DNA from 3 places in the Bacillus sp. SD127 genome. Region 1 is predicted to be linked to each of the others. Evidence: a T-box and tRNA genes for the amino acid it is inferred to sense, from the RefSeq annotation. Region 1 holds a T-box; the other regions hold tRNA genes.

The links. A T-box is a leader RNA that pairs with one kind of tRNA and senses whether it is charged. The one in region 1 lies ahead of thrS (threonine--tRNA ligase), so its partner is inferred to be a tRNA-Thr.
Region 2: it has a tRNA-Thr gene. The T-box ahead of thrS (threonine--tRNA ligase) is inferred to sense a tRNA for this amino acid. The anticodon was not compared.
Region 3: it has a tRNA-Thr gene. The T-box ahead of thrS (threonine--tRNA ligase) is inferred to sense a tRNA for this amino acid. The anticodon was not compared.

What each region holds. Positions count from the first base shown of each region.
Region 1 covers NZ_CP191226.1:386,118-395,862, reverse strand. The annotation lists gene ACQVGS_RS02070 (MarR family transcriptional regulator) at 1-165, opposite strand, end outside; gene thrS (threonine--tRNA ligase) at 284-2,200, opposite strand; T-box leader at 2,253-2,477, opposite strand; T-box leader at 2,511-2,737, opposite strand; T-box leader at 2,769-2,993, opposite strand; gene ACQVGS_RS02060 (MFS transporter) at 3,046-4,443, opposite strand; gene ACQVGS_RS02055 (Rrf2 family transcriptional regulator) at 4,440-4,913, opposite strand; gene ACQVGS_RS02050 (YwgA family protein) at 5,025-5,525, opposite strand; gene ACQVGS_RS02045 (HD domain-containing protein) at 5,562-6,863, opposite strand; gene ACQVGS_RS02040 (YuzB family protein) at 7,025-7,249, opposite strand; gene ACQVGS_RS02035 (RsfA family transcriptional regulator) at 7,464-8,240, shown strand; gene ACQVGS_RS02030 (carboxylate/amino acid/amine transporter) at 8,381-9,271, opposite strand; gene lipL (octanoyl-[GcvH]:protein N-octanoyltransferase) at 9,421-9,745, opposite strand, start outside.
Region 2 covers NZ_CP191226.1:4,165,819-4,175,563, reverse strand. The annotation lists rRNA gene ACQVGS_RS21670 (23S ribosomal RNA) at 1-2,704, shown strand, start outside; rRNA gene rrf (5S ribosomal RNA) at 2,758-2,873, shown strand; tRNA gene ACQVGS_RS21660 (tRNA-Val) at 2,896-2,971, shown strand; tRNA gene ACQVGS_RS21655 (tRNA-Thr) at 2,975-3,050, shown strand; tRNA gene ACQVGS_RS21650 (tRNA-Lys) at 3,088-3,163, shown strand; tRNA gene ACQVGS_RS21645 (tRNA-Leu) at 3,171-3,253, shown strand; tRNA gene ACQVGS_RS21640 (tRNA-Gly) at 3,296-3,370, shown strand; tRNA gene ACQVGS_RS21635 (tRNA-Leu) at 3,385-3,470, shown strand; tRNA gene ACQVGS_RS21630 (tRNA-Arg) at 3,480-3,556, shown strand; tRNA gene ACQVGS_RS21625 (tRNA-Pro) at 3,580-3,656, shown strand; tRNA gene ACQVGS_RS21620 (tRNA-Ala) at 3,664-3,739, shown strand; rRNA gene ACQVGS_RS21615 (16S ribosomal RNA) at 3,913-5,462, shown strand; rRNA gene ACQVGS_RS21610 (23S ribosomal RNA) at 5,632-8,559, shown strand; rRNA gene rrf (5S ribosomal RNA) at 8,613-8,728, shown strand; gene ctsR (transcriptional regulator CtsR) at 8,973-9,437, shown strand; gene mcsA (protein-arginine kinase activator protein McsA) at 9,451-9,745, shown strand, end outside.
Region 3 covers NZ_CP191226.1:4,100,360-4,110,104, forward strand. The annotation lists rRNA gene ACQVGS_RS21175 (16S ribosomal RNA) at 1-868, opposite strand, end outside; tRNA gene ACQVGS_RS21180 (tRNA-Ala) at 1,044-1,119, opposite strand; tRNA gene ACQVGS_RS21185 (tRNA-Pro) at 1,127-1,203, opposite strand; tRNA gene ACQVGS_RS21190 (tRNA-Arg) at 1,227-1,303, opposite strand; tRNA gene ACQVGS_RS21195 (tRNA-Gly) at 1,342-1,416, opposite strand; tRNA gene ACQVGS_RS21200 (tRNA-Thr) at 1,482-1,554, opposite strand; tRNA gene ACQVGS_RS21205 (tRNA-Asn) at 1,557-1,631, opposite strand; rRNA gene rrf (5S ribosomal RNA) at 1,677-1,792, opposite strand; rRNA gene ACQVGS_RS21215 (23S ribosomal RNA) at 1,846-4,773, opposite strand; rRNA gene ACQVGS_RS21220 (16S ribosomal RNA) at 4,943-6,492, opposite strand; gene pdaB (polysaccharide deacetylase family sporulation protein PdaB) at 6,843-7,607, shown strand; gene kbaA (KinB-signaling pathway activation protein) at 7,609-8,205, opposite strand; gene gerD (spore germination lipoprotein GerD) at 8,315-8,872, shown strand; gene salA (iron-sulfur carrier protein/transcriptional regulator SalA) at 8,909-9,745, opposite strand, start outside.

The DNA.
Region 1 (9,745 bases):
GTCCTTTATGGTGCAGCTCCCGTGTCGATATATAATCCGCAGAATAAATCCTCTTACATTATTCACATGTTTCGGAACGGTGGCTTCATCTAATAGTTTCGTGCTTTTCAAATATTTTGTTAGTGCGTGATCCAGCAAATTTGCTTCCAGTTTGTCATGATCCATGTAGATTTCCCCATTTCGAGATGCATTCATAACATACGAACGATATGATTACTTATTATTTTACTGATACCAGATAGGGAAAGTCAAAAAAGCAAACAGCGAATTCGCAACTTTTCTCCTACATGCTTCGATTTTTCGCCTGTTCGACAATATTCTCTTTAAATACCTGAAAAGGAACTTGTTCACTCTTCTGATGTCCGAATTGACGGACGTTTACCGCCTTTTCACTCACTTCCTGATCCCCAAGCACCAGCATGTACGGGATTTTCTGCATCTGTGATTCTCTGATTTTGTAGCCAAGCTTTTCATTGCGTTCATCAATATTGACTCTTATCCCGAGCCGCTTTAGCTCAGACTGCACCTTTTCGCAGTAGTCCATATGAACGTGAGAAACCGGTATAATTTGGACCTGCACCGGCGCAAGCCAGACTGGAAAAGCTCCGCCAAAATGCTCGATCAGAATGCCGAAGAAACGGTCAATTGAGCCGAATACCGCTCTGTGAATGACGACGGGACGAACCTTTTCATTGTGCTCATTAATATATGTTAAATCAAATTTTTCCGGCATTTGAAAATCAAGCTGGATTGTGGCGCATTGGTGGCTCCGCTTCAGAGCGTCTTTAATATGAAAATCGATTTTCGCTCCGTAAAACGCTCCATCCCCTGCGTTTACTTCATAAGGAAGACCCAGATCCTCAAGGACGTGTTTCAAGGCGTTTTCAGACATTTCCCACACGCTGTCTTCACCTGATGAATCCTCCGGGCGAGTGGAAAGCTCAACCGTATACTCGAAACCGAATGTGCGGTATACCTCGTCAATCAGCCGAATGGCTTCTTTAATTTCACTCTCGATTTGATCCTCCCGAACAAAGATATGCGCGTCATCCTGGCAGAACGTCCGGACGCGGAGCATTCCGTTTAGAGCACCGCTGTATTCATGGCGGTGCACCTGGCCGAACTCCGCCATACGAATCGGCAGATCCCGATAGGAGTACAGGCTGTTTTTAAAGATGAGCATATGGCCGGGGCAGTTCATCGGCTTCATTGCAAATGCAGTCTGATCTACTTCCGAAAAATACATATTGTCGCGATAATGGTCCCAGTGCCCCGACTGCTCCCATAACCGCTGATTCATCATAAACGGCGTACGCACCTCGGCGTAGCCGGCATTTGTTTGCAGTTCACGCGAAAAGCGTTCCAGCTCATTGCGGACAATCTGCCCTTTTGGCAAATAAAACGGCATTCCCGGAGCTTCTTCCGAGAACATAAACAGCTCTAATTGTTTTCCCAGCTTGCGGTGATCCCGTTTCGCTGCTTCTTCCAGCATATGCAGATGCGCCTCGAGATCTTTTTTCTTTTGAAACGCAACACCGTACACCCGCTGAAGGACTTCATTTTGGCTGTCTCCTCGCCAATAAGCACCCGACACCCGTGTTAATTTGAACGCCTTGATCATTCCTGTTGAAGGAAGATGCGGCCCGCGGCACAGGTCAACAAATTCTCCCTGCTGATACAGCGTCATTTTCTCCCCGCCCGGAATGTCTTTCAAAATTTCCAGCTTAAACGGCTCGCCTTTCTCTGCAAAAAGCGCTTCAGCCTCCTCGTAAGAAACCTCTATTCGCTTGATATCCATATTTTCGTTTATAATATGCTTCATCTCTTTTTCGATGGTCTCTACATCTCCGGAAGTCAGACTCCGATCAAGCTTCATATCATAATAAAATCCGTCTTCAATGACAGGCCCTATTCCCAAAGATACTTCGCCGTACAGCCGTTTCACTGCCTGAGCCAGCACATGCGCTGATGTATGGCGAAGCACCTGCAAGCCTTCTGGAGAATCCAGTGTGATAATTGAAAGCTCAGCATCTTCCTCCAGCTTGAAGCTGACATCAACGAGCCGGCCATTAACCTGTCCCGCTGCTGCTTTCTTTTCCAAACTGGAGCTGATGGACGCAGCCGCCTCTTTGACTGTAGTGCCTTTCGGATATTCCTTTACCTGTCCGTCCGGAAGCTGAATACTAACATGTTTACTCATTTCAAACACTCCTTATTAATTGTTGTATATAAAAAAACACACCCGTCCCTCTGTAAGGGACGAGTGTGTGATTAACCCGTGGTTCCACCCAAGTTCCCAACGAACTTTCATGTTCATCGGCTCGGTGCTGTAACGCAGCATAAACGGCATTGGATACTGACTGTTCCCCAACGCTGCTCCAAGGCGGTAAATGATATTCCTAAGCTGGGAAGCTCGCACCTTTCCTTCCCTCTCTGAAAACCGTAAATATCATTCATGTCCTTTTCATCGCATTTCTATATGTATATAAAAAAACACACCCGTCCCTCTTATAAGGGACGAGTGTGTGTGATTAACCCGTGGTTCCACCCAAGTTCCCAACGAACTTTCATGTTCATCGGCTCGGTGCTGTAACGCAGCATAAACGGCATTGGATACTGACTGTTCCCCAACGCTGCTCCAAGGCGGTAAATGATATTCCTAAGCTGGGAAGCTCGCACCTTTTCTTCCCTCTCTGAAAACCGTAAACATCATTCATGTCCTTTTCATCGCATATATTGACTCATATAAAAAAACACATCCATCCCTCACAAGGGACGAATGTGTTAAAATTCGTGGTTCCACCCAAATTCCCAACAAACATACATGTTCGTCGGCTCGGTGCTGTAACGCAGCATGACGGTATCAGATACTTAATTTCCCCGATACGGCTCAAAGGCGGTAAGCTGCTTTCTCTGCGTTAGGAAGGTTTCAGCTGATCCTTCCCTCTCTGGAAACCGTAAAAAGCATCTCGTGTCCTTATCAGTGCCTGTTTGAATAATTTCATATATCTTACTATATATTCCTTGAAAAGACAATGGACGATTTTAAGATGATGCGGAAGCGGACGTTTCTTTATGAAAAGTCAGAAACCGCCACACAAGGAATGCGGCCAGACTGTATGCCGCGCCCATCATCAAAAACGTAAACCCAGCTCCGGTGTACCAAGTGGCGGACAGATGAATGACCACTCCGGAAACCGCTACGCCAACCAATGCCCCGATTTGCCGGTTGGCATTTAAAGCTGTTCCTGCGATATTGGCATGCTCCTGTCCCGCTGTCTTCATAATCACAGCCGTCATGGCAGGAACCGTAATGCCGACACCAAGATTCATGACAGATGTCAGAACCGCAAGCTGCCAGTAAGGCAAATCCGGAGAAACCATGACAAATAACAGCAATGCCATGATGCAGCTGACAGCCATTGAAACAAACATAAGAAGCCCCGCTTCAAAACGGTTCGCCAGCCGGGCAAACAGCAGATTTCCGACCACAAAGACAGCCATCATCGGCAATAGTTCGACTCCCGCTAAAAAGGAACTTGCGCCTCTTGCTTCCTGCAAAAATAGACTTAGCATAAACATACCGCCGAAAAGAGCAAAATTCAGCAAAAACCCAACGAACTGCGCTGCCGAGAAACGTCCATTTTTATATAATGACGCAGGAAGAATAGATGTTGCCGAAAAAATTTCTCTCAGAAGAAAAAGCACAAACGCCAAAACCGCCGCCGCGAAAGCACCGAGAATGGTGAGCGAACTCCAGCCTATTGAAGCGCCCTGTATCAGCGCAAATGAAAGAAATCCGAGAGCCGCCATTCCAAGCAGATGCCCTGTGATATTCACCCGGCTGCCTTTTCCCGGGAAACTGCTGAGCGTTCGATAGGCGCAAATAAGCGCCGCAACCCCTAATGGCACATTGATCAGAAAAATACTCTGCCACCCTGCCGCATTCACCAGAACACCGCCGATAAAAGGCCCCAGTCCGGAGGCGGCGGAGACGAGAGCGGCCCACAAGCCAAACATTTTGGCCCGAACCCGTTCATCGGGGTAAGAGGCAGCCAAAAGGCTGAGTGAACTCGGCATAAACAAAGCCGCGCCAAGTCCCTGCAACAGCCGACCTGCGATCAGCATTTGGCCATTTGCTGCTACAGCGCATAGACATGAGGCAAGAACAAAAACGCCCAAACCCAGCATATAAATGGTCTTTGAGCCGTAACGGTCAGCCAGCGCACCGCCGGCCAGCAGAAGCGAAGCAAATGTAAGCATGTACCCGTCTACAACCCACGTCACACCTGAAATTGAAAGGGAAAGAACGTTTTTCATATCAGCAATTGCAACATTCACCACGGTTACATCAAGCGTAGCCATGAGAAAACCGAGAGCGAGCACGATTAACACTGAGATGCCTGTTGATCCTGATTGATGTAAAGGCCCGCTGTTTTTCATTGCCATTGCCCTTTCAGCTGATGATGTACCCAATCATCAATTTTTTCGAGGTCATAAAGCTCCCCGATTCTGTTCATGACACCCTGCAAGGTTTCTTCCTTCATGAGCGAAGCCCATTTATCCTCAATATCCCCCATTACCGTCTCCAGCACACAGGGATTTCCGCTCTCAAATACAGATGGCAAAAGGCCTTTTCCTTGATACATGGAACCTCTTCCTTCAACAGCTTGATAGACATCATAGAGGGTAATATCCGTCAATGGCTTCGTAATCGTAAAGCCTCCCTTCGTACCTGGTATGGACTCTGCCAAACCAGCCTGCACCAAAGTTCTCATCAGCTTTTTCAGATATGACGGAGACATGTGCAAGCGCTGGCTGATCGCCTCTGATGTTAAAGAAGCCTGCACGGGCAGCCGTGACAGTAACAGCAGCACAGAAACTCCCTGCTCCATTCCCGATTTCATTTTCATTATGTTCCCTCCTGGTTCATTATGGATAACTATTATCTACAATAGATCCATTAGCAGGTTTTGTCAATAAAAAAAGCAAAAGAAACGATTCATTTCTTTTGCTTGATATGGTTAACAAATCTGCTTCAGCTCTTCTATGTATTGAAGCGCTTCGTCATATTCTTCATTGGTATACTTTTGCTTGCTTTTGATTGTAAATACCTTCTCTTTCTTTTCCTCAGCCTCAAGCCCGTCAAAGTAAAGAATCGTGGAGACCAACTCTAAAAACCGTGATGAACGGTTGTTTACACTGTCAATATAGTGCTTGATATCAGGCATATCAAGATCGGCGTGGTCTAAAAACGCGGAGCCCGTCTCTGTCAGCGAATAACGGTATTGAAAGTAGCCGCCCTTTTTTTCCTTTACCTCATGCAGGAATCCAAGGTTGCACAGCTCTTCAATTTGGAGCGTCAGTTCCTCCGAATACGGCCCGTAAAAGTGAAAATCATATTTCTCATAGAAAGGAAACTGCATTTTCTTCGCAATATAAATCATTTTTTGCAGCTTCTTTCGCCCGATGATTTCTCCAGAATCCGAGAACACCTTCATCAGTTTTGCATGTTCTTTCAACAAATTCCCGACATCTCCTTTTTCCTTCTTTACCAATTTCTATGTCAGTCCCAGCAGCTGCCGGATTTTCATTTTCGCTTCCGGGTGTTCAGAGCCGTCACAAATCAGGTCCTTCGGATAGTACAGCTTGTGGTCCGTCCGCCGCTTACCGGAGATGGATTCCACAATGGCCGACTGTCTGGACAGCTCTTTGATTTGACCGTTTTGCGTCAAGAGATGGATCGGCAAACGCTCCTCTTCCTCTCCTGGACGGTAAAAATCGTATGGCAGATCTGAAGAAGAATCCACGACCAAATAATAGCTCGGATCGATTCCAGCCTCTTTGAATAATGAGGTCAGCTCAAAATATGCCGACATCTCTTCATTCGGATTAAATTCAACGTATTGGAACAGCTGGCGGTTAATGAATCTGCGGCACAAATCGGATAAAATCGGGTCTTCTTCATCCTCCCATGCCTGGAAATAATACAAAATAATAGATTCATCCAGCCTCAAATAATCCTCCAGCGTCAGTTTCCCTTCAAAAATAGAATAGAAATGAACCGGAGCATGAGTGAACACATAACCTTCATCATGGAGCTGCTTCGCTCTGTGGAGAATCTTCGTTAAAATAACCTCCGCACTTCTCGTCACAGGGTGGAAATAGACCTGCCAGTACATTTGGTAGCGGCTCATAATATAGTCTTCTACAGCGTGCATTCCGCTTTGTTTAATGACGATTTGATCCTCACGCGGGCGCATCACCCGGAGAATCCGCTCCATGTCAAAATGGCCGTAGCTGACGCCCGTATAGTAAGCGTCGCGCTGCAGATAATCCATGCGGTCCGCGTCAATCTGACTCGAAATCAGGCTGACCACTTGTTTGTTTTTATATGTTTTGGCAATGACTTCAGCAACATCCTGCGGGAAACGCGGGCTCACCTTTCTGAGCACCTGATTAACCTCTGTGTCTCCCAAAATGATATCTCTTGTAAAATCTTCGTGGTCAAGATGAAAGACTTTTTCAAATGAATGCGAGAACGGCCCGTGCCCGAGATCATGAAGCAGCGCCGCGGACAAGCAGAGTTCGCGCTCACTGTCATCCCATTCAGGACGGCCTTTAAAGACATCATCAACCATTCTCCTGACAATTTCGTAGACACCGAGAGAATGGTTGAACCGGCTGTGCTCAGCGCCATGGAACGTCAAATACGTCGTGCCGAGCTGCTTGATTCTGCGGAGACGCTGAAATTCGCGGGTTCCGATCAGATCCCATATCAGCTTGTCCCGTACATGAACATAGCGGTGCACCGGATCTTTAAACACTTTTTCTTCTGATAATTTTCCATTTGGATACGCCATCGTCATTCCCTCTTTTTTTTAGCCGTGTTTCTATTATATCGACTCTATTCTTTGAAAACATCCTTGAATTTGTCCGGCGATTTGTTCCATCTTTCCGAAAATCACATGATGTGAAGCAAAAAAGCCTGACCAGAGGGCCGAGGCTATGAAAAAATATGTTTTTACTTTTTTAATTTCTTTTTCACTTTGTCAATCAGCTCATCCTCTGTCGGAGCTGACAGCGGGCGATTGTTTACAAAAGCAAACGATTTTTTCCGTCCGGGCCCGCAATAAGATTGGCACCCTACCTCAACCTTTGCGTCCGGGTCTACTTCTTTTAAACGCGGCAGCAATGTTTTGATATTAGTGGCTTGGCAATCATCACACACTCGAAATTCATTAGCCATGACGTACGCTTCCCTTCATTTCTATGTTCATCTATGTTTTAAACCTAAAATCGCTTTGTCGAAAAAATCACATCACTCCTCATTGTACAAGGATTCGACTGTTCCTGCAAGCCGCTTCAGCCTCCGTATCTCCTATTCTTCCAGCCAATTTGTATAAATATTTTCCAATCTGGACATTCTAATATCATGAAAAGAAAAATGGGAGTTGAGATAAATGACAAAACAGCGCCAGGACGCTTGGTCAGAAGAAAATGATTTGCTTTTAGCCGAAACTGTGCTTCGGCATGTAAGAGAAGGCAGCACTCAGCTGAATGCCTTTGAAGAGGTCGGCGATAAATTAAATCGGACGTCCGCAGCCTGCGGATTCAGATGGAACGCTGTAGTGCGCCATCAATATGAAAAAGCGCTTCAGCTTGCAAAAAAGCAGCGGAAACAGCGCATGAGAGCCCTCGGAAACGGGCAGCCAGCGAAGAAAAGACTGCTATATCAGCCTCCTGCGGTTGATCCCGAAACAATTCAAGAAACTGCAGTGCAGGAGGAGCAGGTGAAACCTGAAACCCCGACTGCCGAAAATGAGAAGCAGGCTTTGATGTCAGGCGAGCACATGCCTTTTGTGGATGACAGCTTTAAGGAAGAGTTAGCTAGTCTATCACACTTATTGTCTCCTCAAACGTCTGCGCCTGAGATGACGATGAATGATGTCATCAGATTCCTGCAGAATTACGAAGGCAATCATGAGCAATCCTCAGCTTTAAAAATGGAAAATGAGCGTTTAAAGAAAGAAAATCAAGAATTACAAAGCAAAACAGAACAGCTGGAAGCAGAAGTTCAAAAACTTGAAAAAGATCAAAAAACGATCCAGGAAGATTATGAAACCTTGGTAAAAATCATGAATAGAGCCAGAAAACTAGTTTTATTTGAAGATGATGAACATGCCTCTCCGTCCTTCAAAATGGACCGGAACGGAAATTTAGAAAAAATGGCGGAATAGCTTTTAAAAACCCCAAAACGATGTCCTGTTTTGGGGTTTTGCCATTAAAAAATCCCCTTTTCCTTTTAGAAAAGAGGATTTTCTGTTTTTGCGGCGGCTCCGTTATTCTTGTAAAATGAGCCCAAGCTTATGCTAATCTATTAAGACACATGAGCCGCTTCAGCTGGCTTTTGCTTGCGAGGCGCCCCTGAAATGACCAGAAGCCCTAACATCATCAGCACGATGCCGAGCCATGAGGAAAGAGAAAGCATTTCACCTATGAAAAACACACCCAGCAATGAGGCGGTCAGCGGCTCAGCCAGGGACAGTGTAACCGCTGCCGAAGCCGGAACGCCGGTGAGCCCTTTTGCAAACAAAAAGTAGGCCGCGCATGTCGCAATTACCCCGATATAAAGGCTCGTTCCCCATCCTTTTGGGGTCAGCATCCAAGAGAGATCCGACTGCCACAATAGCGGCATCAGCAATATGGCGCTGAGCATAAAGACAACAGCTGAGGTAGCTCTCGGCGGCTGTGTTTTCATCATTGATTTACTGATCAAGGTATAACCCGCAAAAGATGCACCTGCTCCAATCGCCATGAGAACCCCTGACACATCAATCCGAACATTGGAGCCGTCTGAAAACAGGAGCCAGCATCCCGCCAAAGCCAATACAGTTGCAATCCACCAGGAATTTCGCGGACGTTTTTTCAAAACGGCCCACTCTAAGCTCCCGGCAATAATAGGCGCACTGCCGATGGCAATCACTGTCCCAACCGCAATCCCTGTTTCTTTTACGGCGGTGAAAAAAAGCGGCTGATAACAGGCCATACAAATCGCTGCTAAAAACACGGGCGGCCAAGACCAATTTTTCACGTGAAGCTCTCGGCTGATCCAGACCACAAGAAGCATGGCGCTGCCGCCTACCAATAATCTGACCGCTCCGAATGCCAGCGGAGTGGCGCTTTCTGGAGCCAGCGCCTGAACAGTGCCGGTTGTTCCCCAGAAAAAAGCCGCGATCAGCACAAACAGGCTGTAAACATTCCCTTTCATTTGCCTCTCCCCTTTGTATGCAGATGCTGCTGTTATTTTATCGCTTTTTTTGCTGTAATTGTTTTCTGTTTATAAGAAAGATTTATCTAAAGACAAGATGATAGCGAAAAAAAGCATGCCAGCCGTATCGGCTGACATGCAAGAGACGTTCATCCAAACACCTTTTCATTCCGTTCTGCCATCCGGACAAGATTTTTCTCAAATTCCAATTCCTCGTCAATGGACAGTCCGGCTGAGTAGAGGTGGGTGCTTAACGCTTTTAATTCCGTAAGCAAAGCAAGCATTAAATCCTGTACGGAGATATCGGTATGCAGAAGCTCACTTAACGATGCCATGGTTTCCGGACGTATATCCGGGTAGACGCCTTTTTTGTCGTTCTGTTTATCCTTCAGGGCGGCTTGATAGAATCGTCTGATCAGATCTGCCCTCTCGCTGCCGCTTTTATCTGCACAGAGATAAATTTGAACGGCTGCA
Region 2 (9,745 bases), 490 kb from region 1:
AAGCAAATGCGATTCCCTGAGTAGCGGCGAGCGAAACGGGATTAGCCCAAACCAAGAGGCTTGCCTCTTGGGGTTGTAGGACACTCTATACGGAGTTACAAAGGAACGAGGTAGATGAAGAGGTCTGGAAAGGCCCGCCATAGAAGGTAACAGCCCTGTAGTCAAAACTTCGTTCTCTCCAGAGTGGATCCTGAGTACGGCGGAACACGTGAAATTCCGTCGGAATCCGGGAGGACCATCTCCCAAGGCTAAATACTCCCTAGTGACCGATAGTGAACCAGTACCGTGAGGGAAAGGTGAAAAGCACCCCGGAAGGGGAGTGAAAGAGATCCTGAAACCGTGTGCCTACAAGTAGTCAGAGCCCGTTAACGGGTGATGGCGTGCCTTTTGTAGAATGAACCGGCGAGTTACGATCCCGTGCAAGGTTAAGCAGAAGATGCGGAGCCGCAGCGAAAGCGAGTCTGAATAGGGCGCATGAGTACGTGGTCGTAGACCCGAAACCAGGTGATCTACCCATGTCCAGGGTGAAGTTCAGGTAACACTGAATGGAGGCCCGAACCCACGCACGTTGAAAAGTGCGGGGATGAGGTGTGGGTAGGGGTGAAATGCCAATCGAACCTGGAGATAGCTGGTTCTCTCCGAAATAGCTTTAGGGCTAGCCTCAAGGTAAGAGTCTTGGAGGTAGAGCACTGATTGGACTAGGGGCCCCTACCGGGTTACCGAATTCAGTCAAACTCCGAATGCCAATGACTTATCCTTGGGAGTCAGACTGCGAGTGATAAGATCCGTAGTCGAAAGGGAAACAGCCCAGACCGCCAGCTAAGGTCCCAAAGTATACGTTAAGTGGAAAAGGATGTGGAGTTGCTTAGACAACCAGGATGTTGGCTTAGAAGCAGCCACCATTTAAAGAGTGCGTAATAGCTCACTGGTCGAGTGACTCTGCGCCGAAAATGTACCGGGGCTAAACGTATCACCGAAGCTGCGGACTGTTCTTCGAACAGTGGTAGGAGAGCGTTCTAAGGGCTGTGAAGCCAGACCGGAAGGACTGGTGGAGCGCTTAGAAGTGAGAATGCCGGTATGAGTAGCGAAAGAGGGGTGAGAATCCCCTCCACCGAATGCCTAAGGTTTCCTGAGGAAGGCTCGTCCGCTCAGGGTTAGTCGGGACCTAAGCCGAGGCCGAAAGGCGTAGGCGATGGACAACAGGTTGATATTCCTGTACCACCTCCTCACCATTTGAGCAATGGGGGGACGCAGGAGGATAGGGTAAGCGCGGTATTGGATATCCGCGTCCAAGCAGTTAGGCTGGGAAATAGGCAAATCCGTTTCCCATAAGGCTGAGCTGTGATGGCGAGCGAAATATAGTAGCGAAGTTCCTGATTCCACACTGCCAAGAAAAGCCTCTAGCGAGGTGAGAGGTGCCCGTACCGCAAACCGACACAGGTAGGCGAGGAGAGAATCCTAAGGTGATCGAGAGAACTCTCGTTAAGGAACTCGGCAAAATGACCCCGTAACTTCGGGAGAAGGGGTGCTCTGTTAGGGTGCAAGCCCGAGAGAGCCGCAGTGAATAGGCCCAGGCGACTGTTTAGCAAAAACACAGGTCTCTGCGAAGCCGTAAGGCGAAGTATAGGGGCTGACGCCTGCCCGGTGCTGGAAGGTTAAGAGGAGCGCTTAGCGTAAGCGAAGGTGCGAATTGAAGCCCCAGTAAACGGCGGCCGTAACTATAACGGTCCTAAGGTAGCGAAATTCCTTGTCGGGTAAGTTCCGACCCGCACGAAAGGCGCAACGATCTGGGCACTGTCTCAACGAGAGACTCGGTGAAATTATAGTACCTGTGAAGATGCAGGTTACCCGCGACAGGACGGAAAGACCCCGTGGAGCTTTACTGCAGCCTGATATTGAATGTTGGTACAGCTTGTACAGGATAGGTAGGAGCCTTGGAAACCGGAGCGCCAGCTTCGGTGGAGGCATCGGTGGGATACTACCCTGGCTGTATTGACCTTCTAACCCGCCGCCCTTATCGGGCGGGGAGACAGTGTCAGGTGGGCAGTTTGACTGGGGCGGTCGCCTCCTAAAAGGTAACGGAGGCGCCCAAAGGTTCCCTCAGAATGGTTGGAAATCATTCGCAGAGTGTAAAGGCACAAGGGAGCTTGACTGCGAGACCTACAAGTCGAGCAGGGACGAAAGTCGGGCTTAGTGATCCGGTGGTTCCGCATGGAAGGGCCATCGCTCAACGGATAAAAGCTACCCCGGGGATAACAGGCTTATCTCCCCCAAGAGTCCACATCGACGGGGAGGTTTGGCACCTCGATGTCGGCTCATCGCATCCTGGGGCTGTAGTCGGTCCCAAGGGTTGGGCTGTTCGCCCATTAAAGCGGTACGCGAGCTGGGTTCAGAACGTCGTGAGACAGTTCGGTCCCTATCCGTCGCGGGCGCAGGAAATTTGAGAGGAGCTGTCCTTAGTACGAGAGGACCGGGATGGACGCACCGCTGGTGTACCAGTTGTTCTGCCAAGGGCATCGCTGGGTAGCTATGTGCGGACGGGATAAGTGCTGAAAGCATCTAAGCATGAAGCCCCCCTCAAGATGAGATTTCCCATTCCGCAAGGAAGTAAGATCCCTGAAAGATGATCAGGTTGATAGGTCTGAGGTGGAAGTGTGGCGACACATGGAGCTGACAGATACTAATCGATCGAGGACTTAACCTAATTTCTAATGATGTCACACCTGTTATCTAGTTTTGAGAGAACACTCTCAATTGTTTGGTGGCGATAGCGAAGAGGTCACACCCGTTCCCATGCCGAACACGGAAGTTAAGCTCTTCAGCGCCGATGGTAGTCGGGGGTTTCCCCCTGTGAGAGTAGGACGCCGCCAAGCAATTGCACGTTAGTGCAATTATGGAGGATTAGCTCAGCTGGGAGAGCATCTGCCTTACAAGCAGAGGGTCGGCGGTTCGAGCCCGTCATCCTCCACCATTTGCCGGTGTAGCTCAATTGGTAGAGCAACTGACTTGTAATCAGTAGGTTGGGGGTTCAAGTCCTCTTGCCGGCACCACTTTTATATGATATAATATTCAAGTCTCTTGTAAGAAGAGCCATTAGCTCAGTTGGTAGAGCATCTGACTTTTAATCAGAGGGTCGAAGGTTCGAGTCCTTCATGGCTCACCATTTTTAAGCGGGTGTGGCGGAATTGGCAGACGCGCTAGACTTAGGATCTAGTGTCTTTATGACGTGGGGGTTCAAGTCCCTTCACCCGCATTATATAGGATGACAGTTAAATAAAAACTGGACATCCTGTCTGCGGAAGTAGTTCAGTGGTAGAACACCACCTTGCCAAGGTGGGGGTCGCGGGTTCGAATCCCGTCTTCCGCTCCAACTATACCATCCACGCCGGGGTGGTGGAATTGGCAGACACACAGGACTTAAAATCCTGCGGTAGGTGACTACCGTGCCGGTTCAAGTCCGGCCCTCGGCATTATAATTTGCGCCCGTAGCTCAATTGGATAGAGCGTTTGACTACGGATCAAAAGGTTAGGGGTTCGACTCCTCTCGGGCGCGCCATATATTTTATCAATATGGGAAATCGGGAAGTAGCTCAGCTTGGTAGAGCACATGGTTTGGGACCATGGGGTCGCAGGTTCGAATCCTGTCTTCCCGACCATTTTTACGGGGCCTTAGCTCAGCTGGGAGAGCGCCTGCTTTGCACGCAGGAGGTCAGCGGTTCGATCCCGCTAGGCTCCACCAAAAAAAGATTTAAAAAAGTTGTTGACTTTGAGAAAGCGACGTTGTATACTAATAAAGTTGCTTTAACAAAGCGATAACAAAATGATCTTTGAAAACTAAACAAGACAAAACGTACCTGTTAATTCAAGTTTTAATAAAATCGCACAGCGATGTGCGTAGTCAGTCAAACTACTTTATCGGAGAGTTTGATCCTGGCTCAGGACGAACGCTGGCGGCGTGCCTAATACATGCAAGTCGAGCGGACAGATGGGAGCTTGCTCCCTGATGTTAGCGGCGGACGGGTGAGTAACACGTGGGTAACCTGCCTGTAAGACTGGGATAACTCCGGGAAACCGGGGCTAATACCGGATGCTTGTTTGAACCGCATGGTTCAAACATAAAAGGTGGCTTCGGCTACCACTTACAGATGGACCCGCGGCGCATTAGCTAGTTGGTGAGGTAACGGCTCACCAAGGCAACGATGCGTAGCCGACCTGAGAGGGTGATCGGCCACACTGGGACTGAGACACGGCCCAGACTCCTACGGGAGGCAGCAGTAGGGAATCTTCCGCAATGGACGAAAGTCTGACGGAGCAACGCCGCGTGAGTGATGAAGGTTTTCGGATCGTAAAGCTCTGTTGTTAGGGAAGAACAAGTACCGTTCGAATAGGGCGGTACCTTGACGGTACCTAACCAGAAAGCCACGGCTAACTACGTGCCAGCAGCCGCGGTAATACGTAGGTGGCAAGCGTTGTCCGGAATTATTGGGCGTAAAGGGCTCGCAGGCGGTTCCTTAAGTCTGATGTGAAAGCCCCCGGCTCAACCGGGGAGGGTCATTGGAAACTGGGGAACTTGAGTGCAGAAGAGGAGAGTGGAATTCCACGTGTAGCGGTGAAATGCGTAGAGATGTGGAGGAACACCAGTGGCGAAGGCGACTCTCTGGTCTGTAACTGACGCTGAGGAGCGAAAGCGTGGGGAGCGAACAGGATTAGATACCCTGGTAGTCCACGCCGTAAACGATGAGTGCTAAGTGTTAGGGGGTTTCCGCCCCTTAGTGCTGCAGCTAACGCATTAAGCACTCCGCCTGGGGAGTACGGTCGCAAGACTGAAACTCAAAGGAATTGACGGGGGCCCGCACAAGCGGTGGAGCATGTGGTTTAATTCGAAGCAACGCGAAGAACCTTACCAGGTCTTGACATCCTCTGACAATCCTAGAGATAGGACGTCCCCTTCGGGGGCAGAGTGACAGGTGGTGCATGGTTGTCGTCAGCTCGTGTCGTGAGATGTTGGGTTAAGTCCCGCAACGAGCGCAACCCTTGATCTTAGTTGCCAGCATTCAGTTGGGCACTCTAAGGTGACTGCCGGTGACAAACCGGAGGAAGGTGGGGATGACGTCAAATCATCATGCCCCTTATGACCTGGGCTACACACGTGCTACAATGGACAGAACAAAGGGCAGCGAAACCGCGAGGTTAAGCCAATCCCACAAATCTGTTCTCAGTTCGGATCGCAGTCTGCAACTCGACTGCGTGAAGCTGGAATCGCTAGTAATCGCGGATCAGCATGCCGCGGTGAATACGTTCCCGGGCCTTGTACACACCGCCCGTCACACCACGAGAGTTTGTAACACCCGAAGTCGGTGAGGTAACCTTTATGGAGCCAGCCGCCGAAGGTGGGACAGATGATTGGGGTGAAGTCGTAACAAGGTAGCCGTATCGGAAGGTGCGGCTGGATCACCTCCTTTCTAAGGATATTTACGGAATATAAGACCTTGGGTCTTATAAACAGAACGTTCCCTGTCTTGTTTAGTTTTGAAGGATCATTCCTTCGAAACGTGTTCTTTGAAAACTAGATAACAGTAGACATCACATTCAATTAGTAACACAAGATATCACATAGTGATTCTTTTTAACGGTTAAGTTAGAAAGGGCGCACGGTGGATGCCTTGGCACTAGGAGCCGATGAAGGACGGGACGAACACCGATATGCTTCGGGGAGCTGTAAGCAAGCTTTGATCCGGAGATTTCCGAATGGGGAAACCCACCACTCGTAATGGAGTGGTATCCATATCTGAATTCATAGGATATGAGAAGGCAGACCCGGGGAACTGAAACATCTAAGTACCCGGAGGAAGAGAAAGCAAATGCGATTCCCTGAGTAGCGGCGAGCGAAACGGGATTAGCCCAAACCAAGAGGCTTGCCTCTTGGGGTTGTAGGACACTCTATACGGAGTTACAAAGGAACGAGGTAGATGAAGAGGTCTGGAAAGGCCCGCCATAGAAGGTAACAGCCCTGTAGTCAAAACTTCGTTCTCTCCAGAGTGGATCCTGAGTACGGCGGAACACGTGAAATTCCGTCGGAATCCGGGAGGACCATCTCCCAAGGCTAAATACTCCCTAGTGACCGATAGTGAACCAGTACCGTGAGGGAAAGGTGAAAAGCACCCCGGAAGGGGAGTGAAAGAGATCCTGAAACCGTGTGCCTACAAGTAGTCAGAGCCCGTTAACGGGTGATGGCGTGCCTTTTGTAGAATGAACCGGCGAGTTACGATCCCGTGCAAGGTTAAGCAGAAGATGCGGAGCCGCAGCGAAAGCGAGTCTGAATAGGGCGCATGAGTACGTGGTCGTAGACCCGAAACCAGGTGATCTACCCATGTCCAGGGTGAAGTTCAGGTAACACTGAATGGAGGCCCGAACCCACGCACGTTGAAAAGTGCGGGGATGAGGTGTGGGTAGGGGTGAAATGCCAATCGAACCTGGAGATAGCTGGTTCTCTCCGAAATAGCTTTAGGGCTAGCCTCAAGGTAAGAGTCTTGGAGGTAGAGCACTGATTGGACTAGGGGCCCCTACCGGGTTACCGAATTCAGTCAAACTCCGAATGCCAATGACTTATCCTTGGGAGTCAGACTGCGAGTGATAAGATCCGTAGTCGAAAGGGAAACAGCCCAGACCGCCAGCTAAGGTCCCAAAGTATACGTTAAGTGGAAAAGGATGTGGAGTTGCTTAGACAACCAGGATGTTGGCTTAGAAGCAGCCACCATTTAAAGAGTGCGTAATAGCTCACTGGTCGAGTGACTCTGCGCCGAAAATGTACCGGGGCTAAACGTATCACCGAAGCTGCGGACTGTTCTTCGAACAGTGGTAGGAGAGCGTTCTAAGGGCTGTGAAGCCAGACCGGAAGGACTGGTGGAGCGCTTAGAAGTGAGAATGCCGGTATGAGTAGCGAAAGAGGGGTGAGAATCCCCTCCACCGAATGCCTAAGGTTTCCTGAGGAAGGCTCGTCCGCTCAGGGTTAGTCGGGACCTAAGCCGAGGCCGAAAGGCGTAGGCGATGGACAACAGGTTGATATTCCTGTACCACCTCCTCACCATTTGAGCAATGGGGGGACGCAGGAGGATAGGGTAAGCGCGGTATTGGATATCCGCGTCCAAGCAGTTAGGCTGGGAAATAGGCAAATCCGTTTCCCATAAGGCTGAGCTGTGATGGCGAGCGAAATATAGTAGCGAAGTTCCTGATTCCACACTGCCAAGAAAAGCCTCTAGCGAGGTGAGAGGTGCCCGTACCGCAAACCGACACAGGTAGGCGAGGAGAGAATCCTAAGGTGATCGAGAGAACTCTCGTTAAGGAACTCGGCAAAATGACCCCGTAACTTCGGGAGAAGGGGTGCTCTGTTAGGGTGCAAGCCCGAGAGAGCCGCAGTGAATAGGCCCAGGCGACTGTTTAGCAAAAACACAGGTCTCTGCGAAGCCGTAAGGCGAAGTATAGGGGCTGACGCCTGCCCGGTGCTGGAAGGTTAAGAGGAGCGCTTAGCGTAAGCGAAGGTGCGAATTGAAGCCCCAGTAAACGGCGGCCGTAACTATAACGGTCCTAAGGTAGCGAAATTCCTTGTCGGGTAAGTTCCGACCCGCACGAAAGGCGCAACGATCTGGGCACTGTCTCAACGAGAGACTCGGTGAAATTATAGTACCTGTGAAGATGCAGGTTACCCGCGACAGGACGGAAAGACCCCGTGGAGCTTTACTGCAGCCTGATATTGAATGTTGGTACAGCTTGTACAGGATAGGTAGGAGCCTTGGAAACCGGAGCGCCAGCTTCGGTGGAGGCATCGGTGGGATACTACCCTGGCTGTATTGACCTTCTAACCCGCCGCCCTTATCGGGCGGGGAGACAGTGTCAGGTGGGCAGTTTGACTGGGGCGGTCGCCTCCTAAAAGGTAACGGAGGCGCCCAAAGGTTCCCTCAGAATGGTTGGAAATCATTCGCAGAGTGTAAAGGCACAAGGGAGCTTGACTGCGAGACCTACAAGTCGAGCAGGGACGAAAGTCGGGCTTAGTGATCCGGTGGTTCCGCATGGAAGGGCCATCGCTCAACGGATAAAAGCTACCCCGGGGATAACAGGCTTATCTCCCCCAAGAGTCCACATCGACGGGGAGGTTTGGCACCTCGATGTCGGCTCATCGCATCCTGGGGCTGTAGTCGGTCCCAAGGGTTGGGCTGTTCGCCCATTAAAGCGGTACGCGAGCTGGGTTCAGAACGTCGTGAGACAGTTCGGTCCCTATCCGTCGCGGGCGCAGGAAATTTGAGAGGAGCTGTCCTTAGTACGAGAGGACCGGGATGGACGCACCGCTGGTGTACCAGTTGTTCTGCCAAGGGCATCGCTGGGTAGCTATGTGCGGACGGGATAAGTGCTGAAAGCATCTAAGCATGAAGCCCCCCTCAAGATGAGATTTCCCATTCCGCAAGGAAGTAAGATCCCTGAAAGATGATCAGGTTGATAGGTCTGAGGTGGAAGTGTGGCGACACATGGAGCTGACAGATACTAATCGATCGAGGACTTAACCTAATTTCTAATGATGTCACACCTGTTATCTAGTTTTGAGAGAACACTCTCAATTGTTTGGTGGCGATAGCGAAGAGGTCACACCCGTTCCCATGCCGAACACGGAAGTTAAGCTCTTCAGCGCCGATGGTAGTCGGGGGTTTCCCCCTGTGAGAGTAGGACGCCGCCAAGCAATTAACAAAAGGGCAGCTCATATGAGCTGCCCTTTTTTGCATTCTGCTTATTGGTATCATAAAATTTCATTTAGTTATATAATATAATAACTTCACAGAGAAATTTTAAGTGAATAATCAGGTTTTATGGATTTAGAAAATGGAAATACTTAAGATAGAGCGAGAAAGTTGAAAATTCTCGAAAAACACCTTATAGTAAGATTAAAGTCAAATATAGTCAAAGTCAATAAAGGAGGGGGTTGAGTGGGACATAATATTTCTGACATCATTGAACAGTACTTGAAACAAGTGTTAGATCAAAATGGCAAGGAAATTCTAGAAATTAAACGTAGTGAAATTGCAGATAAATTTCAATGTGTTCCTTCCCAAATAAATTATGTCATCAACACCAGATTTACAAGCGAGAGAGGATATATTGTTGAGAGCAAACGCGGGGGCGGCGGTTACATCAGAATCATTAAAATTAAAATGAATAATGAAGTTGTCCTAATCAATAATATTATTTCTCAAATTAATACCCATTTGTCTCAAGCAGCCTCTGATGACATTATTTTAAGGCTATTAGAAGACAAGGTGATCTCTGAAAGAGAAGCAAAAATGATGGTCAGCGTGATGGATCGCTCAGTACTGTACATTGATTTGCCTGAACGTGATGAATTAAGAGCGAGAATGATGAAAGCTATGCTGACCGCTTTAAAATTAAAATAAGCGGGTGAAAAGATTGATTTGTCAAGAGTGCAATGAGAGACCAGCCACTTTTCACTTTACAAAGGTTGTTAACGGAGAGAAAAAAGAGGTTCACATCTGCGAACAATGTGCAAAAGAACATAGCGATTCATATGGTATAAGTGCAAGTCATGGTTTCTCTATTCATAATTTACTATCAGGTTTACTGAACATGGATTCTTCATTTCAGAATGCTGGAACTCAAATGTTCAGCCATTCCGAGCAAATATCTGCTTGTCCGAAGTGCGGAATGACATTTCAGCAATTTAGAAAAACCGGCCGATTTGGCT
Region 3 (9,745 bases), 550 kb from region 1:
TGCAGCACTAAGGGGCGGAAACCCCCTAACACTTAGCACTCATCGTTTACGGCGTGGACTACCAGGGTATCTAATCCTGTTCGCTCCCCACGCTTTCGCTCCTCAGCGTCAGTTACAGACCAGAGAGTCGCCTTCGCCACTGGTGTTCCTCCACATCTCTACGCATTTCACCGCTACACGTGGAATTCCACTCTCCTCTTCTGCACTCAAGTTCCCCAGTTTCCAATGACCCTCCCCGGTTGAGCCGGGGGCTTTCACATCAGACTTAAGGAACCGCCTGCGAGCCCTTTACGCCCAATAATTCCGGACAACGCTTGCCACCTACGTATTACCGCGGCTGCTGGCACGTAGTTAGCCGTGGCTTTCTGGTTAAGTACCGTCAAGGTACCGCCCTATTCGAACGGTACTTGTTCTTCCCTAACAACAGAGCTTTACGATCCGAAAACCTTCATCACTCACGCGGCGTTGCTCCGTCAGACTTTCGTCCATTGCGGAAGATTCCCTACTGCTGCCTCCCGTAGGAGTCTGGGCCGTGTCTCAGTCCCAGTGTGGCCGATCACCCTCTCAGGTCGGCTACGCATCGTTGCCTTGGTGAGCCATTACCTCACCAACTAGCTAATGCGCCGCGGGTCCATCTGTAAGTGGTAGCCGAAGCCACCTTTTATGTTTGAACCATGCGGTTCAAACAAGCATCCGGTATTAGCCCCGGTTTCCCGGAGTTATCCCAGTCTTACAGGCAGGTTACCCACGTGTTACTCACCCGTCCGCCGCTAACATCAGGGAGCAAGCTCCCATCTGTCCGCTCGACTTGCATGTATTAGGCACGCCGCCAGCGTTCGTCCTGAGCCAGGATCAAACTCTCCGATAAAGTAGTTTGACTGACTACGCACATTGCTGTGCGATTTATATTAAAACTTGAATTAACAGGTACGTTTTGTCTTGTTTAGTTTTCAAAGATCATTTTGTTACCGCTTTGTTAAAGCAACTTTATTAGTATACAATGTCGCTTTTTCAAAGTCAACAACATTTTTTAAATCTTTTTTTGGTGGAGCCTAGCGGGATCGAACCGCTGACCTCCTGCGTGCAAAGCAGGCGCTCTCCCAGCTGAGCTAAGGCCCCGTAAAAATGGTCGGGAAGACAGGATTCGAACCTGCGACCCCATGGTCCCAAACCATGTGCTCTACCAAGCTGAGCTACTTCCCGATTTCCCATATTGATAAAATATATGGCGCGCCCGAGAGGAGTCGAACCCCTAACCTTTTGATCCGTAGTCAAACGCTCTATCCAATTGAGCTACGGGCGCATTTTCACTTGTATCAACATCCCGTTGGGATGAAAAAATGGAGCGGAAGACGGGATTCGAACCCGCGACCCCCACCTTGGCAAGGTGGTGTTCTACCACTGAACTACTTCCGCATATCGCAATAAAAAAAGCTTTCTCCTTTTTGAGAAACCTTGGTAAGAGTAATGCATTTAAATAAAGCTTCCAAGCGGGCTCGAACCGCTGACCTCTTCCTTACCATGGAAGTGCTCTACCTGCTGAGCTATGGAAGCAATGGCTCCGCAGGTAGGATTCGAACCTACGACCGATCGGTTAACAGCCGATAGCTCTACCACTGAGCTACTGCGGAATGATATAAGCTTCATAAACAAACATGGTAGAAATAGATAAAACTGCTTGGCGGCGTCCTACTCTCACAGGGGGAAACCCCCGACTACCATCGGCGCTGAAGAGCTTAACTTCCGTGTTCGGCATGGGAACGGGTGTGACCTCTTCGCTATCGCCACCAAACAATTGAGAGTGTTCTCTCAAAACTAGATAACAGGTGTGACATCATTAGAAATTAGGTTAAGTCCTCGATCGATTAGTATCTGTCAGCTCCATGTGTCGCCACACTTCCACCTCAGACCTATCAACCTGATCATCTTTCAGGGATCTTACTTCCTTGCGGAATGGGAAATCTCATCTTGAGGGGGGCTTCATGCTTAGATGCTTTCAGCACTTATCCCGTCCGCACATAGCTACCCAGCGATGCCCTTGGCAGAACAACTGGTACACCAGCGGTGCGTCCATCCCGGTCCTCTCGTACTAAGGACAGCTCCTCTCAAATTTCCTGCGCCCGCGACGGATAGGGACCGAACTGTCTCACGACGTTCTGAACCCAGCTCGCGTACCGCTTTAATGGGCGAACAGCCCAACCCTTGGGACCGACTACAGCCCCAGGATGCGATGAGCCGACATCGAGGTGCCAAACCTCCCCGTCGATGTGGACTCTTGGGGGAGATAAGCCTGTTATCCCCGGGGTAGCTTTTATCCGTTGAGCGATGGCCCTTCCATGCGGAACCACCGGATCACTAAGCCCGACTTTCGTCCCTGCTCGACTTGTAGGTCTCGCAGTCAAGCTCCCTTGTGCCTTTACACTCTGCGAATGATTTCCAACCATTCTGAGGGAACCTTTGGGCGCCTCCGTTACCTTTTAGGAGGCGACCGCCCCAGTCAAACTGCCCACCTGACACTGTCTCCCCGCCCGATAAGGGCGGCGGGTTAGAAGGTCAATACAGCCAGGGTAGTATCCCACCGATGCCTCCACCGAAGCTGGCGCTCCGGTTTCCAAGGCTCCTACCTATCCTGTACAAGCTGTACCAACATTCAATATCAGGCTGCAGTAAAGCTCCACGGGGTCTTTCCGTCCTGTCGCGGGTAACCTGCATCTTCACAGGTACTATAATTTCACCGAGTCTCTCGTTGAGACAGTGCCCAGATCGTTGCGCCTTTCGTGCGGGTCGGAACTTACCCGACAAGGAATTTCGCTACCTTAGGACCGTTATAGTTACGGCCGCCGTTTACTGGGGCTTCAATTCGCACCTTCGCTTACGCTAAGCGCTCCTCTTAACCTTCCAGCACCGGGCAGGCGTCAGCCCCTATACTTCGCCTTACGGCTTCGCAGAGACCTGTGTTTTTGCTAAACAGTCGCCTGGGCCTATTCACTGCGGCTCTCTCGGGCTTGCACCCTAACAGAGCACCCCTTCTCCCGAAGTTACGGGGTCATTTTGCCGAGTTCCTTAACGAGAGTTCTCTCGATCACCTTAGGATTCTCTCCTCGCCTACCTGTGTCGGTTTGCGGTACGGGCACCTCTCACCTCGCTAGAGGCTTTTCTTGGCAGTGTGGAATCAGGAACTTCGCTACTAAATTTCGCTCGCCATCACAGCTCAGCCTTATGGGAAACGGATTTGCCTATTTCCCAGCCTAACTGCTTGGACGCGGATATCCAATACCGCGCTTACCCTATCCTCCTGCGTCCCCCCATTGCTCAAATGGTGAGGAGGTGGTACAGGAATATCAACCTGTTGTCCATCGCCTACGCCTTTCGGCCTCGGCTTAGGTCCCGACTAACCCTGAGCGGACGAGCCTTCCTCAGGAAACCTTAGGCATTCGGTGGAGGGGATTCTCACCCCTCTTTCGCTACTCATACCGGCATTCTCACTTCTAAGCGCTCCACCAGTCCTTCCGGTCTGGCTTCACAGCCCTTAGAACGCTCTCCTACCACTGTTCGAAGAACAGTCCGCAGCTTCGGTGATACGTTTAGCCCCGGTACATTTTCGGCGCAGAGTCACTCGACCAGTGAGCTATTACGCACTCTTTAAATGGTGGCTGCTTCTAAGCCAACATCCTGGTTGTCTAAGCAACTCCACATCCTTTTCCACTTAACGTATACTTTGGGACCTTAGCTGGCGGTCTGGGCTGTTTCCCTTTCGACTACGGATCTTATCACTCGCAGTCTGACTCCCAAGGATAAGTCATTGGCATTCGGAGTTTGACTGAATTCGGTAACCCGGTAGGGGCCCCTAGTCCAATCAGTGCTCTACCTCCAAGACTCTTACCTTGAGGCTAGCCCTAAAGCTATTTCGGAGAGAACCAGCTATCTCCAGGTTCGATTGGCATTTCACCCCTACCCACACCTCATCCCCGCACTTTTCAACGTGCGTGGGTTCGGGCCTCCATTCAGTGTTACCTGAACTTCACCCTGGACATGGGTAGATCACCTGGTTTCGGGTCTACGACCACGTACTCATGCGCCCTATTCAGACTCGCTTTCGCTGCGGCTCCGCATCTTCTGCTTAACCTTGCACGGGATCGTAACTCGCCGGTTCATTCTACAAAAGGCACGCCATCACCCATTAACGGGCTCTGACTACTTGTAGGCACACGGTTTCAGGATCTCTTTCACTCCCCTTCCGGGGTGCTTTTCACCTTTCCCTCACGGTACTGGTTCACTATCGGTCACTAGGGAGTATTTAGCCTTGGGAGATGGTCCTCCCGGATTCCGACGGAATTTCACGTGTTCCGCCGTACTCAGGATCCACTCTGGAGAGAACGAAGTTTTGACTACAGGGCTGTTACCTCCTATGGCGGGCCTTTCCAGACCTCTTCATCTACCTCGTTCCTTTGTAACTCCGTATAGAGTGTCCTACAACCCCAAGAGGCAAGCCTCTTGGTTTGGGCTAATCCCGTTTCGCTCGCCGCTACTCAGGGAATCGCATTTGCTTTCTCTTCCTCCGGGTACTTAGATGTTTCAGTTCCCCGGGTCTGCCTTCTCATATCCTATGAATTCAGATATGGATACCACTCCATTACGAGTGGTGGGTTTCCCCATTCGGAAATCTCCGGATCAAAGCTTGCTTACAGCTCCCCGAAGCATATCGGTGTTCGTCCCGTCCTTCATCGGCTCCTAGTGCCAAGGCATCCACCGTGCGCCCTTTCTAACTTAACCGTTAAAAAGAATCACTATGTGATATCTTGTGTTACTAATTGAATGTGATGTCTACTGTTATCTAGTTTTCAAAGAACACGTTTCGAAGGAATGATCCTTCAAAACTAAACAAGACAGGGAACGTTCTGTTTATAAGACCCAAGGTCTTATATTCCGTAAATATCCTTAGAAAGGAGGTGATCCAGCCGCACCTTCCGATACGGCTACCTTGTTACGACTTCACCCCAATCATCTGTCCCACCTTCGGCGGCTGGCTCCATAAAGGTTACCTCACCGACTTCGGGTGTTACAAACTCTCGTGGTGTGACGGGCGGTGTGTACAAGGCCCGGGAACGTATTCACCGCGGCATGCTGATCCGCGATTACTAGCGATTCCAGCTTCACGCAGTCGAGTTGCAGACTGCGATCCGAACTGAGAACAGATTTGTGGGATTGGCTTAACCTCGCGGTTTCGCTGCCCTTTGTTCTGTCCATTGTAGCACGTGTGTAGCCCAGGTCATAAGGGGCATGATGATTTGACGTCATCCCCACCTTCCTCCGGTTTGTCACCGGCAGTCACCTTAGAGTGCCCAACTGAATGCTGGCAACTAAGATCAAGGGTTGCGCTCGTTGCGGGACTTAACCCAACATCTCACGACACGAGCTGACGACAACCATGCACCACCTGTCACTCTGCCCCCGAAGGGGACGTCCTATCTCTAGGATTGTCAGAGGATGTCAAGACCTGGTAAGGTTCTTCGCGTTGCTTCGAATTAAACCACATGCTCCACCGCTTGTGCGGGCCCCCGTCAATTCCTTTGAGTTTCAGTCTTGCGACCGTACTCCCCAGGCGGAGTGCTTAATGCGTTAGCTGCAGCACTAAGGGGCGGAAACCCCCTAACACTTAGCACTCATCGTTTACGGCGTGGACTACCAGGGTATCTAATCCTGTTCGCTCCCCACGCTTTCGCTCCTCAGCGTCAGTTACAGACCAGAGAGTCGCCTTCGCCACTGGTGTTCCTCCACATCTCTACGCATTTCACCGCTACACGTGGAATTCCACTCTCCTCTTCTGCACTCAAGTTCCCCAGTTTCCAATGACCCTCCCCGGTTGAGCCGGGGGCTTTCACATCAGACTTAAGGAACCGCCTGCGAGCCCTTTACGCCCAATAATTCCGGACAACGCTTGCCACCTACGTATTACCGCGGCTGCTGGCACGTAGTTAGCCGTGGCTTTCTGGTTAGGTACCGTCAAGGTACCGTCCTATTCGAACGGTACTTGTTCTTCCCTAACAACAGAGCTTTACGATCCGAAAACCTTCATCACTCACGCGGCGTTGCTCCGTCAGACTTTCGTCCATTGCGGAAGATTCCCTACTGCTGCCTCCCGTAGGAGTCTGGGCCGTGTCTCAGTCCCAGTGTGGCCGATCACCCTCTCAGGTCGGCTACGCATCGTTGCCTTGGTGAGCCATTACCTCACCAACTAGCTAATGCGCCGCGGGTCCATCTGTAAGTGGTAGCCGAAGCCACCTTTTATGTTTGAACCATGCGGTTCAAACAAGCATCCGGTATTAGCCCCGGTTTCCCGGAGTTATCCCAGTCTTACAGGCAGGTTACCCACGTGTTACTCACCCGTCCGCCGCTAACATCAGGGAGCAAGCTCCCATCTGTCCGCTCGACTTGCATGTATTAGGCACGCCGCCAGCGTTCGTCCTGAGCCAGGATCAAACTCTCCGATAAAGTAGTTTGACTGACTACGCACATCGCTGTGCGATTTATATTAAAACTTGAATTAACAGGTACGTTTTGTCTTGTTTAGTTTTCAAAGATCATTTATGCCGCTTAACGAAGCAGCTTTATTACTATAACATCCAGCTTCTTTTAAGTCAACACCTTTTTAAAAGGTTAATGAAGCTTTTATTTGTTGTCAGCTGTTCATCAGCGACGAATAATAATATAACACGGATATTATCAAATGGTCAATAACTAATTTAATCTGTTTTAAAGAGACTTTTTATCAGTTATATTCGTTTGGCCAGGCACATAAGATGTAACACAAGAAAGATGGACAAGATAAGGAGGCATCATCAGTGAATCACTTCTATGTGTGGCACATAAAACGCGTTAAACAATTTATCATTATACTTATCGCCGCATTTGCTGCAGCCAGCTTTTTTTATATCCAAAGAGCTGTCCCGCTCCCTGTGTTTTCGACTGACAGCGGACCGAAAGCCATTTATAAAGGAGAAACAGATTCAAAAGACATTGCTCTTACCTTTGATATCAGCTGGGGCGATGAGAAAGCCGAGCCTATTCTTAATACCCTGAAAACCAACGGCATCAAAAACGCGACGTTTTTTCTTTCCGCTTCTTGGGCCGAGCGCCACCCGGACACGGTGGCTCGCATTGTAAAGGACGGCCATCAAATAGGAAGTATGGGTTATGCTTATAAAAACTATGCCAATCTAGAGGATAGTGAAATAAAAAAGGACATTAACCGTGCGCGGACTGCCTTTGAAAAATTAGGAATCAAAGACATACGGCTCCTAAGACCTCCTACCGGTCAGTTCAATAAAAATGTCCTATCAATCGCAAAGCAGTATAACTATACAGTCGTTCACTATAGTGTGAACTCCCATGACTGGACGAATCCAGGCGTTGAAAAAATCGTCGATAATGTAAACCGTCAAGTTTCAGGAGGAGACATTATTCTTTTACACGCCTCAGACTCAGCTAAACAAACAGAAGAGGCCCTGCCTGAGATTATCCATCATATGAGAGAAAAAGGTTTAAAAAATGTCAATGTGGGAGATCTCATTGCAAACACAGATGCTAAATCCGCCGAAGTAAAATAAATTATTTCGCTGCAAACTTCGGCAGCATCAGCAATTGAAAAGCATTACACGCCATTAACGGAAAGAGCATTAAGTAAAGCCAGTCCTCATCATTTACTCTGAGCGCAGGAAACCATTCCAATGCAGTGATCACAACCATTAAAAATAAAGATGACACAAACGTTTTCTTTGAGGACTGCTTTTGTTTTATATAAGCGGTAAGCAAACCGAAGATCAATAAAAATAACGGCAGCCAAGCATAGCCAGCCATTGACTCTCCTCTATCTCCGAAAAATAAAAACCGCACGTACATTAAATCAAAAGCGACAAACAGGATGAAAAACAGCTGCAATAAATTCCATAATGATGAAGATCTTAATATTTCGAGTGCAAACCGGTGAACTGTTAAAAACACGAAAAAACCCATTTGACTGATGACACTAAAAATCATGCCGACACCGATAAACCAAAATAAAACAGAGAAAATCTGGCCCGCTTCAAAATTCAGAAACAGCTCCTTATATCCCCCCCATTTTAAAGCAAAACCCACAACACTTGTGACAACCGCTCCGACAGCTAAAATAGAAAAGAAAAAACGAACTAAGCCACGGCTTTTCATTTCTTTATTCAACCCCTCAAAAATCGCAGATCGCGATATTTTGTTATGTATAATTCCAACCGGATGAATCATATTAAAAGTAAGATAAGTATGTGAAAGGAGCTTAAGCATGTCAAAAGCCAAAACGCTATTGATGGGCTGTTTTTTGATATTATCTGTAACAGCTTGCGCTCCAAAAGACCAAGCAGCGGATATGGATTATGATCAGACCAAAAAAATGGTTGTTGATATATTAAAAACAGATGATGGAAAGAAAGCAATTAAGGAATTATTAAACGATGATGCGATGAATGAAGCACTGGTGATTGATCAGGATGCCATTAAAGGAACAATAGAAAAAACACTCACCTCTAAAAAAGGTGCGGATTTTTGGAAAAACATCTTTGAAGACACTGAATTTGCGGAAAGCTTTGCTAAAACCCTTCAAACAGAGCATGAAAAAGTAATTAAAAAGCTGATGAAGGATCCGGATTACCAGAAAATGCTGATGAGTGTTATGCAGGACCCGGGAATGAATAAAAAATACAGCGAACTGGCAAAAAGCCAAGAATTCCGCAGTTATTTAGAACAAGTAATTACCGAGACACTTTCTAGTCCGCTTTACAAAAAACAGTTCGAAGATGAGCTGAAAAAAGCAGCAGCAGAAACCGCTAAAGAAGGTGAGTAAAGGGAAGCCGGGATCAAAAAATCCCGGTTCGCCTTTTTATATTTGCACTTCCATTTTTTCAACGACTTTTTTTGCAATGTCATGATATATTTCACCGATTGAATGGCTTTCGTCATAAACAGACGGAGCAAATTGGTCTTTATCCCAATCAGGCTGTTTTAACGGTATTCTGCCGAGCAAAGGCACTTTAAGCTCCTCAGCAAGTTTATCTCCGCCGCCTTTGCCAAAGACATATTCTCTTTCCCCGGTCTTTGCACTTTCATAATAAGCCATGTTCTCTATGACGCCAACGACCTCATGATCTGTTTTAATAGCCATAGACCCTGCTCTGGCCGCAACAAAGGCTGCAGTCGGGTGCGGCGTTGATACGATAATTTCTTTACTGCTCGGAAGCATCGTATGTACATCAAGTGCGACGTCCCCTGTTCCAGGCGGAAGATCGAGAACGATATAGTCTACTTCTCCCCATTCTACTTCGTGGAAAAAGTTGTTGAGCATCTTGCCCAGCATTGGCCCTCTCCAGACGACAGGAGCATTTTCTTCAACGAAGAAACCCATCGACATGACCTTTACACCGAAGCGTTCAACAGGAAGCAGTTTGTCTCCTTCAATTGTTGGACGCACTGTAATGCCCATCATATCCGGCACACTAAAGCCGTAGATATCCGCGTCAATTAAACCGACCTTTTTCCCAAGCCGAGCCAGAGAAATAGCAAGGTTCACTGACACAGTTGATTTGCCTACTCCGCCTTTTCCGCTCGCTACAGCAAGGAAAACCGGCGGGTTATCCATATTTAACAATGTTTTGTTCTCTGTTGACGGCGCCCGAAATTTCGCAACTGTTTCTTCAGGCAGCTCTTCAAATCGAAGGCC